2 regions of the Calditerricola yamamurae genome follow, and region 2 is predicted to be linked to the other one. Evidence: riboswitches for the same ligand, from Rfam matches in the RefSeq annotation. Region 2 holds a riboswitch; the other holds the start of a gene.

Region 1 (8,843 bases), on a different contig from region 2:
CTACTGGGACATCTCAACACCGGCGGATCCCGTCCTCCCGCGCCGGGACAGCCGATGTAAGGAGGGGCCACCATGCAACAACCGCCGAACAACCAGAAAATCGCCAATCCCAAACCGCCCGCCGAACCACAGGTGAAAGGCCCGCAACTGAACGACCGCGACCGGGTCAACGACGTGCTGGCCACCGAGAAATACCTGTGCCACAATTACACCATCATGGCCATTGAAGCCAGCCACGATCGCCTGCACCAGGACGTGCTGGCCATCCTGAACGAAACCCACCAGTGCCAGCGGCGCCTGTTCAACCTCATGTTTGAAAAAGGGTGGTACAAGCTGGAGGCGGCACCGGCCTACGAGGTGCAAAACGCCTACCAGCAGTTTTCCGGGTACCGTACACAATTCCCCCTCCATGGCGCAGGTGGGGAAACGGCCCAGACGGCCACACCATGGATGTGATCCGTGAAACGGGAAACGCCCTTGACCGCTTGCCGAAAGCGGAACAAGGGCGTTTTTGGCGTGATTCCCGTTCTCCCCCACATCCCGCTCATGCCTCCATCCCGTCCACCGGACGCCGTACGGCCCCGCTGCGCCGCGCGATCCACAGGATGGGGAGGATGCCCAGCAGGGTCAATCCGCCGAACAGCACATACGTGCCGTAGATGCTGTAACGATCCATCACCAGGCCACCGAGCACGTTGCACGCCACCGTGCCAAGCCCGTGTCCAAACGCCGCGAAAATGCCCAGGGCCGTTGCCTGCAGGTGGCGGGGCGCCAGTTCGCGAACCAACGGCGGCGCGGCGGCCAAGTACAAGCCGACGGAAAAGCCTTGCAGCAAAAAGAGCCCCAACACCGCGGCCAGCGGTGGTGCCGTGGCATACCACAGCCACCGCCCCGCCGACACCGCACTGGCCAAAAGGAGCGTGCCCGCCAGCCCCCAGCGGCGCACAAACCAACCGGCGGTGCGCATGAAAATCACTTCGCTTCCGGCAAAGAGGAGAAACGCCACCCCGATGCCCGCCACCGATCCCCCGAGGGCCTGGTACAGCAAGCCAAAGTAGACATTGTTCCCGTTAATCGGCCCAAACACCAGGAAGGCGCTCAGCACGAACAGCGCGTAGGACGGGAGGCTGAGCAGGTCGCGCAGACCCCGCCACAGCCGCACGTGGCCCGTTTCCTCCCCCTGGTCGGGCAGGCGACGGACAACCCACAGGGAGGCGAACAGCGCCGCGGCATACAAGGGAAACAGCACCCCAAGCCCGAAGGCGTCGGCCGCCCTGCCGGCTACAAACGCCGCCGTGGCGAACCCAACCGCGCCCCACAACCGGATGTTCCCGTAGGAAACGCCACTTTCGCGCGCAAACCGTAAGGCCAGGCTGTCGGAAATGGGCACGATGGCGCTCTGAAACAGGTGCAGCCCGACAAGCAGTACGAGCATGACGGCAAAACCGTCGGCCACGAGAAAGCCAAGGGCGATCGTTCCCGACATCACTGCGGCAACCGTCAACACACGCAGCGGCCGTTGCGTGGCATCACAGAGCAGTCCCCAAACCGGTTGGGTTACGATCGCCACAATCGGTCCGACGGCCGTCAGCACGCCAATTTCCGTTCCCGAAAACCCCTTGGCCTCCAGAAAGCGCGACAGGAGTGGATAGAAGGCTCCAAACGCAAAAAAGAACCCCAGAAACAGCGCGTTGAGCCGCAGGTACGTCCCCCGCCACGGCATGGCGGCACGCCCGAGCTCCTGCGTCTTTGCCAATGACACGCCATTCCCCTCCCCCGCTTGCCGACCCATTCGCCGCTCGCCTGCGACGGTACGATCGGAGCGATCCTCTTTGACACGGCAAACGCGCAAGACAAGAAAGAATAAAGAAACCCGCCACCGGACATTCCGGTGCGGGCTTTTGGCTATGTAGTGGTGCTGGCGGAGGGACTTGAACCCACGACCTACGCATTACGAGTGCGCCGCTCTACCAACTGAGCTACGCCAGCACATTTGCGTCGCCGATCACGCTTATCAATTTACACGAGACCAACGGAAATGTCAAGTGGAATTTTTTTCCGCTCCATCCGCAACAGGTGCCTCCTCGCCCCATGGCTGCCGGCTCCCTTTTCGTTTCCGGCCTGCATCGCCGGGAAAGAAAAAAAGCCCCGTTCCCGGGGCGATCTCACGTGTTTCCGACCAGAAGCACAGGCCGAGCCAACAGTTCGGCGATTCGCCCCAGAAACTTCGCCCCTGGGGCTCCATCCACCACCCGATGGTCAATGGTAAGACTCAGCGTCATTTCATGCACGGGGCGCCACTCACCCGCCACCTGTTGTGGAACTTGGCGAATCCGGCCAACCCCCACGATCGCCACCTCTAGAGGATTCAGGATCGGCGTAAAGGCATCAATCCCCTCCATTCCAAGATTCGAGATGCTGATCGTGCTCCCCGTTACGTCATCCGGGTCCAACTTGCCGGTTCGCGCACGTTCGCGCAGATCCCGCAACCGGCGACTGATTTCCACCAGGCTCGCCGATTCTGCATGCCGCACAACCGGCACCACCAACCCCTCTTCCAGGGCAACGGCAACCCCCACATGTACCCAGGGAAAGAACGTGATTGCATCACCTTCCCAGCGGGCATTCACCTGCGGTACGGCCTGCACCGCTTTCGCTACGGCCTTGACCAGAAAGTCCGTATAGGTAAGCCGAACCCCGTATTCGGCTTCAAACACCGGGGCGACCTCCGCGCGGAAGCGCACCAGCGCATCAACATTCACCTGGGTGGTTAAGGTGACTTGCGCCGACTCTCGCAGACTCTCGAGCATCCGCCGGGCGATCGTTGCCCGCATGGAGGTTACAGGTTTTCGGATGGGAGATTCCGACCCAGAAGGCTTTTCCGCCTGGCTCTGCACGGCCCCTGCCCGAGTCGCCGGGTGGATTACTTTCACCGTCTCTGCGGACATTGCGGCAGCCGTGGCCGAATTCCCCCTGCGCGATTCCATCCAGGCCAAAAGTTCGTCCCGTCCGACCCGCCGACCCGGAAACGCGACCGCAATTTCCGCGAGGTCCACCCCCCGTTCTCGGGCCAATCGGCGGGCAGCCGGCGTCAACCGGGTCCCTTCCAGTTGCTTCTCTTCTGCCACCGCCGGCACCGGAACGGACCGCTTGGATCGGGCTACTGGAAGGTTTCACGGACCGCCTCTACCACCTTGGCCGCGTTCGGAAGATACGCGTCTTCCAGCACCGGGCTGAAGGGCACGGGTGCGTGTGGAGGCGTGACCGTACGGATCGGGGCATCGAGAAAATCAAATCCCTTGGTGGCGACGACCGAGGCGATCTCCGATGCCATCGAGCAACGCGGGTTGGCTTCATCCACCACAATCAATCGGCCGGTCTTTTCCACCGAGGTGAGAATGGTTTCTTCGTCCAGCGGCTGCAAGGTACGCGGATCGATCACCTCAACCTCTTTCCCTTGCGCCGCAAGGATCTCGGCCGCTTCGAGGGCCACATGGACCATCTTGCCGATTGCCACCACCGTCGCGTCTTTCCCCGGTCGCTTGATGTCGGCTTTCCCCAAGGGAATCGTGTAGGTCCCCTCCGGAACCCGCCCTTTCTGATTTAACAGGGCGATATGTTCACAAAAGATGACGGGGTCGTCATCTCGAATCGCCGAACACAGCAACCCCTTCGCGTCGTACGGCGTGGAGGGGACCACCACTTTCAGGCCCGGAACATGCACGAATACGGGATAAAGAATCTGGCTGTGCTGGGCAGCCGCCCGGTACCCCGCCCCGATCAAGGTACGCACCACGAGCGGAACCTTCGCCTTACCGCCAAACATGTACCGCAACTTGGCTGCTTGGTTCAGCGGGATGTCGTAGCAGACCCCGACGAATCCGACGAACATCAACTCCACCACAGGCCGAAGCCCCGTCGCGGCGGCACCGACAGCCGCACCGATAAACCCCGCCTCGGAAATCGGTGTATCCAGTACACGCTCCCGGCCAAACTCCTGAACGAGCCCCCTCGTTACCCCCAAAACGCCACCCCAGGCTTCGTCACCCGCCAGATGGTCAACCCCCGCACCGCCGGCCACATCTTCGCCCATCAGCACAACCGTTGGATCCCGCCGCATTTCCTCTCGCAACGCCTCATTGATTGCCTGTTGCAGGGTAATGGTTCGCGTTTGCACATCCGTGCGCATATAACGAACCTCCTGGCCCTTTCGATGATCTGCGCCACACTAGGCCGTGGCGTACACATCGGCAAGCAGATCTTCGGCAACGGGCAACGGGCTTTCCTCAGCAAACCGTATCGCCTCGGCGATGAGATCCTGAACCCGCCGGTCGATCTCCCGCAGGCTGGTTTCCTCCAGCAGTCCCCGTTCCAGCACATAGCGGCGGAAGAGTTGAATCGGATCGCGGGGCCCCATAATCGTCTCCTGGTCCTCCGCTTTCTTGTACTTCTGGGTGTCACCCTCGAAATGTCCGAACATGCGGTAGGTTTTGCACTCGATGAGGGACGGCCCCTTGCCCTCCCGTGCCCGTCGTACTGCCTCTCCCATCGCCTCGTACACCGCGAACACATCCTGTCCGTCTACCACAACACCGGGGATGTTATACCCGGCGGCCCGATCGGCAATGTTCTGGGCCGCGCAAGCATACCAGACCGGTGTGGACTCGGCATACAGATTGTTCTCACATACAAAGACCACCGGTAATTTCCAAATCGCGGCCAGATTCAGGCTTTCATGGAAGGTTCCCTGGTTGGCGGCCCCATCGCCAAAGAAGCAGACGGCTACCGCCCCCGTTCGCAAGGTTTTTGCCGTTAAGCCGGCCCCTACCGCCAGCGGGAATCCGCCGCCGACAATCCCGTTTGCGCCGAGCATCCCTCTGTGCACATCGGCAATGTGCATGGAGCCCCCTTTGCCCTTGCAAAGCCCTGTGGCCTTGCCGAAAATCTCGGCCATCATCCCCTTTACATCACAACCCTTTGCAATGCAGTGGCCATGCCCTCTATGGGTACTGGTTAAGAAAATCGCCATCGGTGAGATGGGCGCACGTACCCACCGCAACCGCTTCCTCACCGGCATACAGGTGCACGAATCCGGGAATCCGCCCTTTGCTGAAGTAATCCCGGACGGCCAACTCAAATTCGCGGATCAACCGCATGCGTTCATACATCCAGCGCAGTTTCTCCGGCCCGATTTCCATATGCTTCCCCCATATACCCGGAATTCTCTGAACAGAAAGGTTTTTTAATGCAGGCTCGCACCCGCGGCAAGAGCGCTTACATCCATCGCTTTCATATGTATACCGACTTGGCTAGTTTTATGATCTCCATCCCTGTTCGCAACAGGGGTGTCGGTTATCATAGAGGGGGAGAAGCGCCAAGGAGGCTGCACACATGGACAACACTCCCGTCAAGCGGCACAATAAGTGGATCACGTTCACCGTGCCGGTCGACTGGGAGGGCCGCACGGTACGCGAGGTGCTCAAGGGGCCGCTGCTGCTGTCGAATCGGATGATCAACCGGTTAACCCGGATGCGCGGCATCCGGCTCAACGGACGCATGCCGTGGCTCGACCGCCCGGTACGGGCCGGCGACCGATTGGCCGTGGCCATCCGCCCGTGGGAGGAGCCGGACCTTGTGCCGGAACCGGTGCCCTTTGGCCTCGTCTACGAGGATGACGATCTGCTCGTCGTCGACAAACCGGCGGGGATCAACGTGCATCCGGTGCGCCGTCATGAGCGGGGCACCCTCGCCCACGGCATCGCCTACCACTGGCAGCAGCAGGGCGTGGAGGCCCGCGTGCGTCCGGTGCACCGCCTCGACCGCGACACTTCGGGCCTGCTGCTGGTGGCCAAGCACGCCTACGCCCACCAGCTTCTCGACCGCGCCCTGCGCGAAAAACGCATCCGCCGCGTCTACCTGGCCGTGGTGCACGGCCGCCTGGCCGAAGGCACGGGCGTCATCGACGCCCCCATCGCCCGGGATCCGGGCCATCCGCTGCGCCGGCGCGTCGATGAACGCGGGGAACCGGCCGTCACGCGCTACCGCGTGCTTACGCAAACGGACGACGCGTCGTTTGTCGAGGCGGAATTGGAGACGGGCCGAACGCACCAGATCCGCGTCCACTTCGCCCACCTCGGCCATCCGCTGTTCGGGGACCGACTGTACGGCGCCGCCACCGAGCATATCGCCCGGCAGGCCCTCCACGCCGCCCGGCTGGCCTTCACCCATCCGCTGACCGGCGCGGCGATGGCCTTTTCGTCGCCCCTACCGGAAGACCTGCGGCACCTGGTCAAGACCCTTGGCCTTGCGGTGCCCGATGACGTCCTCGGCGTTGACGCACCCGCCCGGGTTCCCGAATGCGGCACTTTTCCCTGATTCGGCATGGGTCGCTCGGGGCCCATGGAACAAATTTGTTGCCTGTTGTCCCCCGCTGCGCTACGATAGAGATGACAGCCAACCGCATACCGCACACGGGAGCTCGGGGAGCCGGGCTGAGAGGGTGACCAGGAATCCGTCACCGACCGTCTGAACCTGACCAGGGTAATGCCTGCGCAGGGAACGTGCACCGACGCACCATTCGCCACGCACGGCCGCCTTCCCTGGCGGCCTTTTTTCACCCCTTTCACATTCGCCGCAATTCTTCGTCGCTTTCCGCCCCGGATCCCTCCCCTGCCACCGTGTGGACGTGCGGCGCTGTCAACACTCCGCGGCAGAGGAGGAGGCGCCATGTCCGCTCGCAAGCTGAACCTCTCCATCGGCTCCTACACGAACTACTTCCCCAACAGCCGGAAGGTGTACGTGCAAGGCTCGCGCCCCGACATCCGCGTGCCGATGCGCGAAATCACGCTCAGCCCCACAAAAGGGCTTCGCGGTGAGGAGACAAACCCGCCCCTGCGCGTCTACGACACGAGCGGCCCCTACACCGACCCCCATTACACCGTCGACCTGGAAAAGGGCCTACCCAAGCTGCGCCGGCCGTGGATCCTCGAGCGCGGCGACGTGGAGGAGATCGTTGGCCACAAGGGGCGACGCGTCTTCCGCGCCAAGGCCGGATGCGCGGTAACGCAGATGGCCTACGCCAAGCGCGGCATCGTCACGCCGGAAATGGAGTTCGTCGCCCTGCGCGAGGGGATGGATCCGGAATTCGTGCGCCAGGAAGTGGCCCGCGGCCGGGCGATCATTCCGGCGAACATCAACCACCCGGAAACGGAACCGATGATCATCGGGCGGAACTTCCACGTCAAGATCAACGCCAACATCGGCAACTCCGCCGTCGCCTCGTCCATTGAAGAAGAGGTCGAAAAGATGACCTGGGCCATCCTGTGGGGCGCCGACACGGTGATGGACCTGTCGACGGGCAAGCACATCTATGAAACGCGGGAATGGATCCTGCGCAATTCCCCCGTCCCCATCGGCACCGTGCCCATCTACGAGGCCCTGGAGAAGGTGGGGGGCAAGCCGGAGGAGCTGACGTGGGAAATCTACCGCGACACGCTCATCGAACAAGCCGAGCAGGGCGTCGACTACTTTACCATTCACGCCGGCGTGCGCCTGGCCTACATCCCGCTCACGGCCCATCGCGTCACGGGCATCGTCTCCCGCGGCGGATCGATCATCGCCGCCTGGTGCCTGGCCCATCACGAGGAAAACTTCCTGTACACGCACTTTGAGGAAATTTGCGAAATCTGCCGCGCATACGATGTGGCCATCTCCCTTGGGGACGGCCTGCGCCCCGGCTCCATCGCCGACGCCAACGACGAGGCTCAGTTCGCCGAGCTCAAGACCCTCGGCGAGCTGACGAAGATCGCCTGGGAACACGACGTACAGGTGATGATCGAAGGACCGGGCCACGTGCCGATGCACAAGATCAAGGAGAACGTCGACTTGCAGATGAAGATTTGCCACGAGGCCCCCTTCTACACCCTGGGACCCATCGTCACCGACATCGCCCCCGGCTACGACCACATCACCTCCGCCATCGGCGCGGCAATGATCGGCTGGTACGGCACGGCCATGCTGTGCTATGTCACACCGAAGGAGCACCTCGGCCTGCCGAACAAGGAGGACGTGAAGGAAGGCGTCATCGCCTATAAGATCGCCGCCCACGCCGCCGACGTGGCCAAGGGCCACCCGCGGGCCCAGCAGCGCGACGACGCCCTGTCGAAGGCGCGCTTCGAGTTCCGCTGGCGCGACCAGTTCAACCTCTCCCTCGACCCCATCCGGGCCCAGGAATTCCACGACGAGACGCTGCCCGCCGAAGGGGCAAAAACGGCCCACTTCTGCTCGATGTGCGGACCGAAATTCTGCAGCATGCGCATCACCCATGACCTGCGCGCCTACGCCCGGGAAAAGGGCCTCGACGAACAGGCGGCGATCGCCGAGGGTCTGAAGGAAAAGGCAGCGGAATTTCGTGCCCGGGGCGGGGCGATTTACCCGCGCACCTAACCCGCGCGCCGCAACAAGAAACTCTTTTCCGGGTTTTGCTGTCTCCTGAACCGATGGGGGTTCCCATCGGTTTTCTTCTTGCCACGCTTGCTATCACAATGATATCATGTTGTTGAAATCGTTTGACACCAGTTGAGAGGAGGCAATGGGATGCGGGAAAAACCCTTATCCGCCATCAACGGTTTTGTGGGAATCGCCGTCATCCTCGCGCTGCTCGGCCTCGGCGCCTGGCTCCTCTTCAGCGCGGGGAATGTGGCAGGCATCGCGCTGCTGGTGCTCGGCCTGCTGCTGGCCAGCGGCATCGTCATGGTGCAGCCCAACGAGGCCAAAGCCGTCGTGTTCTTCGGTCGCTACCTCGGGACCCTCCGCGAAAACGGGCTCCACCTCACCTACCCGCT
Region 2 (8,843 bases):
CGTCGTGCTGCGAACATCGGTTGGCGTAAACGGCAACGTCACTCACCTCCGTAAGGTCCTCCCTACTCCTTACTCATTCGTGACGGATTGGCCAAGTTCCTGTTCCCTCCACAAGACCATGCATACGCAGCACGTCGGAATCTCATACCTCGGCACCCTGCCGTTCCCCGCGCAACGGAACGCGCGCCAACACCGTATACCGCGCACCGGTGGGATGGAGTTCCGAGCGATACAAGGCAAGGGCGTTCACGCGCCACGCCATTGGGGTTCCCGGCGCACAGTGCGCCAGTTCATCGGAACGCAGCGGACGCGTTCCGTTCCGGGCCAGGGTAAGATGAGGCGTATACGGCCGCGCGTCCGGGCGGTATCCCCAGTCGCGAAACACCTCTCCCAACCGGCGGTGCGCATGGCGCAACACGGCCACGTCCCCTTCCACTCTGACCCACAGGACGGTGGGCACCCCCTGCCGTGCGAAGGTACCGAGCGGACCGAGGCGCAGGGAGAAGGGCGGGATCTCCCGCGCCACACGGTGCATGCCAGCAACGATCTCGGGAACCCGCGCCGGCGGTTGTTCATCCAGAAAATGCAGCGTGACATGCAGGTTGTCCATCGGAACCCAACGTGTAAAGGGCAAGGCCCCGCGCAACGCGGGCAGCCATGCGCGCACCTGATTCTTCACGCGCGCATCCACTTCCACGGCGACAAACAGACGCAGCGGACCCACCTCCTCGAACGGAAAAACCCGGCCGGTTGCCGGGCCTCAGGACGCGCTTAGGACGTTGAACGCATCCGCATTTTTGTCACATAGTCGGTCTCATAATACTGCAGCTCGTCGCGCAGGTACTCGAAGGTCTTGGATAGCGAAAGGGTAAGCCGCTTCAGGCGTTCCGGCACCGGTTTGCGGAAGATGATCGCATCGTGCCCGGTGTACGAGTAACGCCCATCCTCGGCGTAGACTTCGCCCTTGGGGTAGTAGAACAGGTCGACGCAGTTGTGGTACACCTTATACAGCGTTTCTTCGGCAAACTCGGGGTTGAACTTGGCTCGACGAAGCACAATGCCCAGCCGCTCACAAGCGTTTTCGCAATTGACCAAGAGATGCCGCAAATCGGAAAGGTACAGACGGAAGTACTCCTCGTACTCCTCGCGGTCACCCCCGGCCTCTTCAACCAGCTGAGCGAGGGTCGTGCTGTTGAGGAACGCCTCGATGTCCGCGCACACCCGACGCAGGCGCCGATACGTTTCCTCGCAAAACTCGCAGAGCTGCGTGTTCGGCATGCCGTGACCTCCCGGGAACAGATTCGCATGAGGACCTGACAAGAAAGTCGTTTGGTTTTATTGTACCAGAACGGAGGGCCGGCGGGGAGCTTAGAAAAACGCGCGGGGCCGCCGACCCCGCGTCAAACGCTTCCCCTGCGCGCAATCCGCTTGTTCGCAATGCGCGGGCCCATCTGCGCCCGTCGCGCCCGGATCCTCACGAATCGCGTTGCGCGCGGTATGCCCAGTGATTCGTTGGGCCATGGCCGCCGCCGATGTCGAGGGCCTCGCGAATGGCAGCGGTAATGAACGCCTTGCCCGTCCGCACGGCGGACAGGAGATCCTCCCCTTTGGCCAGCGCCGCGGTGACCGCCGCCGAGAAGGTGCATCCCGTCCCGTGGGTGTTTCGCGTGGCCACGCGCGGCGCCGAGAGGACCTCGACGCGCGTGCGGTCATAGAAGAGGTCGTCGGCCGTCTCCCCGTCGCTGTGCCCGCCCTTGACGACAACCGCCTTAGCCCCCATGGCCACGATGGCTCGTGCCGCCTTCTCCATGTCGGCGCGGGTGCGGATGGTCATCCCGGTCAGCACTTCCGCCTCGGGGATGTTGGGCGTGACGAGAAGGGCATGGGGCAGCAGGCGACGGCGCAGCGTCTCAATGGCATCCTCTTTGAGAAGGGGCGCGCCGCCCTTGGCCACCATGACCGGGTCGACGACCAGCTTGTCGATGGCGAACCGCCGCACGGCCTCGGCCACGGCCTCGATGATGGCGCTGTCGAACAGCATGCCCGTCTTGGCCGCATCGACGCCGATGTCAGTGGCCACGGCCTCGATCTGCTTGACAACCGCCTCCGGTGGCAAGGGCCACACCCCGGAGACGCCCAAGGTGTTTTGCGCCGTTACGGCGGTAAGGGCCGTCATGCCGAAGACGCCCTGCTCCTGAAACGTCTTGAGGTCGGCCTGAATGCCGGCCCCGCCGCCGCTGTCGGATCCGGCGACGGTCAATGCGCGCGGAATCATGGCAATCGCCTCCCGTCTTTTTCCTTCCATGACGCATCAAATCGCTCCGATGTCACTCCGCCACGTTGACGAAGCATCTGTTGCCCGCAACGGCCTGCTGGATCAACCCGGTGTCCTTCATCCACGTGACCACTGCGTCCCAGGACGCCTCATCCTGCCAGCCGAAGGGCTTGTCCCTGGCGTCCATTAGGGGCAAGAGCATCTGCAGGCTCTGTTTCTCCGCGTCGGGGTCGAGGGGGAATTCCGACTGCTGGTGGGCAAGCAGGATGTTCAGCCCCTCGTCGGGATGTTCCACCACGTACTGCTGGCCCTTTTGCGCGGCGCGCCAGAACTTGCGGATCGTCTCGGCCTTCTCCTTCACCGTCTGTTCGCTGGCGATGAGGACCAGCTCGTAGTAGTCCGGCACGCCGTACCGCGTGGGGTCGATCGTGCGAATGGGGAAGCCCTCTTTTTCCATCAGCAGTTTCTCGTGGTTGATAAAGCCGCCCATCAGGGCATCCACTTTCCTTGTGCTGAGGGCCGGCACAAGGTCCCAGCCGACGTCGACCATCTTCACCCCGTCGTACGCCGCCCCGTCCCGTTCCACCATCGTTTTGACAAACGCCTCATCCACGGGACTCCCGGAGTACCCCACCTTCTTGCCGATCAGGTCCTTCGGCGAGCGGATCGGCGAGTCAGCCGGCACCATCAGGTGGTTGAGCGGATGGCGCACCACCGCCGCCACCGACTGAACGGGGATCCCTTCCGCCCGGGCCATCACCACCTGCGGCTGGTAGCTGAGGGCCAGCATCACCTCGCCGCTGGCCACCAGGCGCAGCGGGTCGTTCGTCTCCGCCGGCATGTTGAACGCGACCTGAAGCCCCTCCTCGGCGAAATAGCCCTTCTCCAGTGCCGTGTAGAGGAACGCGTGCACGGCGTTGGGGTACCAGTCGAGCATCACGGTGACGGGTTCCAGGTCCCCGGCTTCGCTCCCGCTCCCCGCACCGGCGTTCCGGGCCTCGTCTCCCGGGGCCTGCGTGGCCGTCTGACAGCCGCCCAGCAGGGCCACAAGCCCCGCCAAGCCGAGCAGAACCGCCCGCTTGCCGATCCACCCCTTGAGGCGTTTGCCTATGCGACGCATCGCGGCTTCCTCCTTTATCCTTCCGCTTCGATCCTTTCTCTACCCCGACCGGGAAACCGTCTCCCCGGCACCACGCCGCCCCCTCCCCGGCCGGCTCGTTTCGCGCGCGGTGCCGCTTCCCCCGCGCGGGGCCCGCCACACGTCCCGACCGTCCCCGGTTCCCGTGGTCCGCTACGGCCGCCCATCCGTGTTGCCGGTGGCGGCGCGGTGCCAATCGAGCAGGCGCCGCTCGACAAAGGCGGTCAGGGCGAAGAGGGCGATGCCGAGCAGAGACAGCACGACGACGGCGGCAAATAACTCCTCCGCGCGCAGGTTGTGGGACGCGCGCCGGGCGAAATAGCCGAGTCCCGCCTCCGCGCCCAGCCACTCGCCAACCGTGGCCCCGATGACGCTGAACACCACGGCCACCTTCAGGCCGGAGAAAAACGCCGGTAGGGCGGCGGGCACCTGCGCTTTCCAAAAGATCTGCCGGCGTGTGGCCCCCATCGTCCGCAGCAGGTCGACCAGTGCCGCCGGCGTGCGCGTAAGGCCGTCGTACGTGTTGACGACGATGGGAAAGAACGTGACGAGGACGGTGACGGCCACCTTCGTCCAGACGGAGTACCCGAACCACAGGATAAAGACGGGCGACAGCGCGATGATGGGGATCGTCTGCGAAACGACGACCAGCGGGTACACAAGCCGCTCCACCCAGCGGGAAGCGACCATCGCCACGGCCAGGAGCACGCCGCCGGCGACGGACAGCAAGAGGCCCAGGGCCACTTCCGCCAGCGTGGCTGGCAGATGAATAAGGAAGAGCGCCTCCCACCGCTCCACCAGGGCCCGCGCGATGCCGCTCGGCGCGGGAAGGATAAAGTGGGGCACGGCGAGGGCCCGCACGAGGGCCTCCCACAGCAACACGAGCAGGAGGGCACCCCCAACGGCCCACGCCCGATCCGTCCACACCCGCCTCACCGTCCCTCGCCTCCCGCCGCGCCCTGCTGCCCTGCGAGGAGGGCCAGCACGTCACGGCGGATGCGCTGGAAGGCCGGGGTGGTCACCAGCCCATACCGCCGCGGGCGCTCCAAGGGCACGGCCACCTCGTGCAGACGGCGCGCCGGCCGTCCGGGCAGCACGTAGATGCGGTCGGACAAGAGGACGGCTTCCTCGATGTCATGGGTGACGAGGAGCACCGTCTTCCCCAGGCGGCCGTGCGCATCCAGGAGCCACTCCTGCATCGCGGCGCGGGTGAACGCATCGAGGGCGCCGAAGGGCTCGTCCAACAAGAGCAGCTCGGCATCGGTCATCACCGTGCGCAGGAAAGCCACGCGCTGGCGCATCCCGCCGGACAACTGGTGCGGATAGGACCGCTCAAACCCGGTGAGGCCGAACTCCGCGAGCAGCCGCCGCGCCCGCTCCCGCGCCGCCTTCCGCGGCACGCCGCGGATCTCCTGGGGGAGGACCGCGTTGTCGAGCACCGTACGCCACGGCAGGAGCGAGTCCTGCTGGGGCATATACCCCACCCGCCCGAGCCGCCCGTCGGCACGGCCGTCTACGGCGATGCGTCCCCGATCGGGCTCGCGCAGCCCGGCGATCAGCTGGAAGATCGTGCTCTTCCCCGCCCCGCTCGGGCCCACAAGGCTGACGAATTCCCCTTTCCCCACGTGGAACGAGACGCCCTCGAGGACGGGGACAATCCGGTCGCCGTCGCGGTGGGCATACCACACGTCGTCAAAGACCAGCATCGCGCGCCTCCTCACAGGGGCCAGCGAGCCTCTTGCCACGCCATCTCCCAGAACAGGTACTCAAAGCGGAAGCCGGTGACAAAGAGCTCCCGCAGGCGGCCCCGCTCCGCCTCGGACGCGTGGGCCGTGAGCGCATCCAGCTTGTCACACAGCCACCGGCCAAGCCGGCCAAACTCGTCCGCGGCGTACGCGTCAATCCACGCGTTGTAGGGCGAGTCAGCCGGGCTGCTTCCGGCCGCCTTTAGCCGCAGGGCGATCTCATGGTACGACCACTGACACGACAGCACGGCGGCCAGGATGTCGGCGATGGTCCCGGCGTAAGCCGTTTTGAGCAAAAACGACGTGTAGCTGGCCGTCACCGGCGCCGGTTCCGTCCGCTCCAGCTCCTCCGGTGCCATGCCGAACCGGGCCGCGTAGCGGCGATGGATGTCCATCTCCGTATGCAGGGTCTCGGACAGCAGGGAACCGAACAGCTTCATCGTGTCCAGGTCGTCGGCCTTGGCCGCCGCCAAGGCGAAGACGCGGCAGTAGTCGATGAGGTAGACGTAGTCCTGGCAGAGGTAAAAGCGAAATTTCTCCTGCGGCAGCGTGCCGTCGCCCAACCCCCGCACAAAGGGGTGGGCCATGATGCGCGCGAAGATCGGCTGTGCTTCCTGCCACAGCCACGCGCTGGTCGCCATTCTTCCCCCTCCCTTTGACGCCTAATAAAAAACCGCCCGACAAGCGGGCGGTCTGCGGCACGAAGCATGCGTTGGGCATTCGTGAGCCGACCCACCCACTTCCCTTCGCTGGCATTACCCAGGTCAGGTTCCAAGGGTTGAAGGCGCAAGCGCCTTCTCTCAGCCCCGAACGGAGCACCCCTAGTGGATGGTCACCGTATGGTATGGACGTGTCCAGTTATCAGCGAGGATTTGCTTTCATTGTAGCAAGGGCCGTTTTCCACCGTCAACGAGTGGTCACCGTCGTTCCCGTCTTTATTCTGTCGGAACGTCAGCCATCAACGCGCGATACAGCAGGGCCATCGCTTCTGCGCGGGTGGTCAGCTTTTTGGGGCAAACGTACCGTCCGGATACCCCGCAACCAGTCCGTATGCCGCCGCGGTCCGGACAGCGGGTACCGTCCACGCCGGGATGGTGCATGCGAACGGCTGTTTTTCTATTTGGACAACGTCTTCGCTAGCGAGGGAATGATGTGACAAACATCACTTTCAGAAATCTCATTTTCAGTTACAGTAAAAATGTAAAGATTAATTACGAAAGGGGAGAATCGGCATGAAAGCTGCACGGTGGTATAACGCCAGAGACATTCGCGTCGAAGAGGTTGAGGAACCGAAAGTAGAAAAAGGAAAAGTCAAAATCAAAGTGGAATGGGCAGGGATCTGCGGAACGGATTTGCACGAATACGCAGCCGGCCCCATCTTCATTCCGGTGAAAGACCCGCATCCCCTGAGCGGTGACAAAGCGCCGGTCATCCTGGGTCACGAATTTTGCGGCCGAGTCGTCGAGGTCGGAGAAGGCGTTACGAAGGTCAAGGAGGGAGATCCGGTTGTCGTTGAACCGATTCTTCGCTGCGGAAAATGTCCAGCTTGTTTGAAAGGAAAATACAACCTTTGCGAGCAGCTCGGGTTCCACGGCCTCTCCGGAGGCGGCGGCGGATTTTCGGAGTATACCGTGGTGGACGAGTACATGGTTCACAAAATGCCCGAAGGCCTTTCCTTCGAGCAAGGCGCCCTGGTGGAACCGGCGGCCGTCGCCTTGCATGCCGTTCGAATGAGCAAGCTCAAACCCGGCGACAAAGCCGCCGTCTTTGGAACCGGTCCGATCGGGCTTCTGGTGATCGAGGCGTTAAAAGCGGCCGGTGTTGCTGAAATTTATGCCGTGGAAGTCTCCAAGGAACGGCTGCAAAAAGCGAAAGAGTTGGGTGCGACGGCTGTCATCAATCCGAGAGAAGAAGATCCGGTGCAAAAGCTTCACGAACTGACCGGTGGTGGCGTCGATGTGGCCTTTGAAGTAACCGGCGTTCCGACAGTATTGCAACAAGCGATCGATAGTACATCCTTTGAAGGGGAAACGGTCATCGTCAGCATCTGGGAAAAAGAAGCCGGCATTCAGCCGAACAACATCGTCCTGAAAGAACGGAATGTAAAAGGCATTATTGCGTACCGTGACATTTTCCCGGCGGTCATGGAATTGATGAAACGCGGATACTTCCCAGCCGAAAAACTCGTTACGAAGCGAATTAAGCTGGAGGAGATCGTAACAGAAGGATTTGAAACGCTGATGAACGAAAAAGACCAAGTGAAGATCTTGGTCAAACCCTAATGCGTTCCAATGGGCTCGATGAGATGAGAACCGGAAGATCTGCCTGCAATTTCTCACGCAGCAAGCACTGCGTGAGCATTTTTTTAATTTCAAAAGTCCGCCTTGACATCTGAGTCGGTAAAGAAGATCGTCTGGCGATCTAACAGGAAAACCGGTCGTTGCAAATCGAAAGGGCACCTGTCCCCTTCCATCCTCGTAAGGGAAAAGGACAGGTACCCTCACTCGATGCGGCTTTGACCCTTTTCTCATTTGAATTGACCCACAACCCCTTGAAAACGACGAGAAAAAGACGAAGACGACATTTTTCGGCGTCTAAAAAAGCTAATTGATCATAGAAGTTGTTTTTTCAAGTTGTCGAATCTTCTCTTTTTTGTCGTATTAAAAAAAGGTATCCCAACCTAGTAAAATTTTCTTGCTTAGGGGGGATTGTGCTATGGGATCCTTCTCACAGGAATCGTTTTTACAACAAATCAAAGAAAAAGAACACTACTATCTTGGATACTGTCCTGAAAAAGGTTGGATCTACAGTGTTCAAACGGGACAAAACGAGTACACCATTTTCGCTGTCCGGGAAGGAAGTGTAGAGCCATTAATCACGTTTAAAATTCGGGGACAACCCCCCGCAACACCCACACAAACAAGTTCAACCCCACTTTAATCCTTCTCCAATCTTCTTCCATTCAGCAAAAAAATAGCATGGAGGACCCTTTGTTGCAATCGACTAACAGTCCTATTTCACTCTTTGGCAGCGCATCTCAAAGGCACCCTTCGTCTTTCGCTTCGTATACACCATTGATGTGATGCCTTTACGTTACGGCAATATCGCCCGAATTCCAAAGTCGTAAGCACCTCCGCCGGCATGACACGCCCCCGCGCCGCCAGGCCATGATCTCCTCGCGCCGTTCGCTATAATGAACCCAGAACCACGAGGATACGCCGAACCTAAGGAGGGTGGGCTCAATGGCGCCCAAACGGAAGTTGTCTGGCGAAGCACGGCGCCGTGCCATCGTCGCGCTTTTACAAGCGGCAAACGGCCCCGTGACGGGAACCGAACTGGCCGGGAAAATGGGCGTCAGCCGACAGGTGATCGTGCAGGACATCGCCCTCTTGAAAGCACGTCAGGAACCGATTGTCGCCACGCCGCAGGGCTACGTGTGGCTGGAGGCGCCAAATCCCCCCCTCATCACCCGCGTCGTTGCCTGCCGCCACACCCCGGAAGAGACGGAACAGGAGCTGCTGCTCCTCGTTGACCACGGTGTGAACGTCGTCGACGTGATCGTCGAACACCCGATCTATGGCGAGCTGCGCGGCACACTGATGATCCGGTCACGTGAAGATGTGCAGCGCTTTATCGGCAAGGTGCGCGCGGAGCGGGCGCCCCTTCTCTCTTCCCTCACCGGCGG

What was found. A riboswitch is a leader RNA that binds a small molecule or an ion and turns the genes downstream of it on or off. The one in region 2 is predicted to bind thiamine pyrophosphate.
Region 1: linked by a shared signal. The riboswitch ahead of thiC (phosphomethylpyrimidine synthase ThiC) and the one ahead of tenA (thiaminase II) in region 2 are both predicted to bind thiamine pyrophosphate.

What each region holds. Positions count from the first base shown of each region.
Region 1 covers NZ_BAAIFH010000005.1:145,077-153,919, reverse strand. Annotated here, with positions in the region: gene ACYQ0Z_RS05905 (ferritin-like domain-containing protein) at 1-60, shown strand, start outside; gene ACYQ0Z_RS05900 (spore coat protein) at 73-456, shown strand; gene ACYQ0Z_RS05895 (MFS transporter) at 545-1,762, opposite strand; tRNA gene ACYQ0Z_RS05890 (tRNA-Thr) at 1,914-1,989, opposite strand; gene ACYQ0Z_RS05885 (dihydrolipoamide acetyltransferase family protein) at 2,166-3,137, opposite strand; gene ACYQ0Z_RS05880 (alpha-ketoacid dehydrogenase subunit beta) at 3,161-4,189, opposite strand; partial or broken gene ACYQ0Z_RS05875 (thiamine pyrophosphate-dependent dehydrogenase E1 component subunit alpha) at 4,229-5,198, opposite strand; gene ACYQ0Z_RS05870 (RluA family pseudouridine synthase) at 5,392-6,375, shown strand; TPP riboswitch at 6,461-6,575, shown strand; gene thiC (phosphomethylpyrimidine synthase ThiC) at 6,727-8,445, shown strand; gene ACYQ0Z_RS05860 (SPFH domain-containing protein) at 8,596-8,843, shown strand, end outside.
Region 2 covers NZ_BAAIFH010000006.1:954,358-963,200, forward strand. Annotated here, with positions in the region: gene ACYQ0Z_RS11005 (sigma-70 family RNA polymerase sigma factor) at 1-36, opposite strand, end outside; gene thpR (RNA 2',3'-cyclic phosphodiesterase) at 143-724, opposite strand; gene ACYQ0Z_RS11015 (DUF3907 family protein) at 772-1,278, opposite strand; gene thiD (bifunctional hydroxymethylpyrimidine kinase/phosphomethylpyrimidine kinase) at 1,475-2,275, opposite strand; gene ACYQ0Z_RS11025 (ABC transporter substrate-binding protein) at 2,328-3,395, opposite strand; gene ACYQ0Z_RS11030 (ABC transporter permease) at 3,567-4,349, opposite strand; gene ACYQ0Z_RS11035 (ABC transporter ATP-binding protein) at 4,346-5,119, opposite strand; gene tenA (thiaminase II) at 5,131-5,799, opposite strand; TPP riboswitch at 5,883-5,991, opposite strand; gene ACYQ0Z_RS11045 (S-layer homology domain-containing protein) at 6,159-6,317, opposite strand; gene ACYQ0Z_RS11050 (2,3-butanediol dehydrogenase) at 6,391-7,440, shown strand; gene ACYQ0Z_RS11055 (transcription repressor NadR) at 8,401-8,843, shown strand, end outside.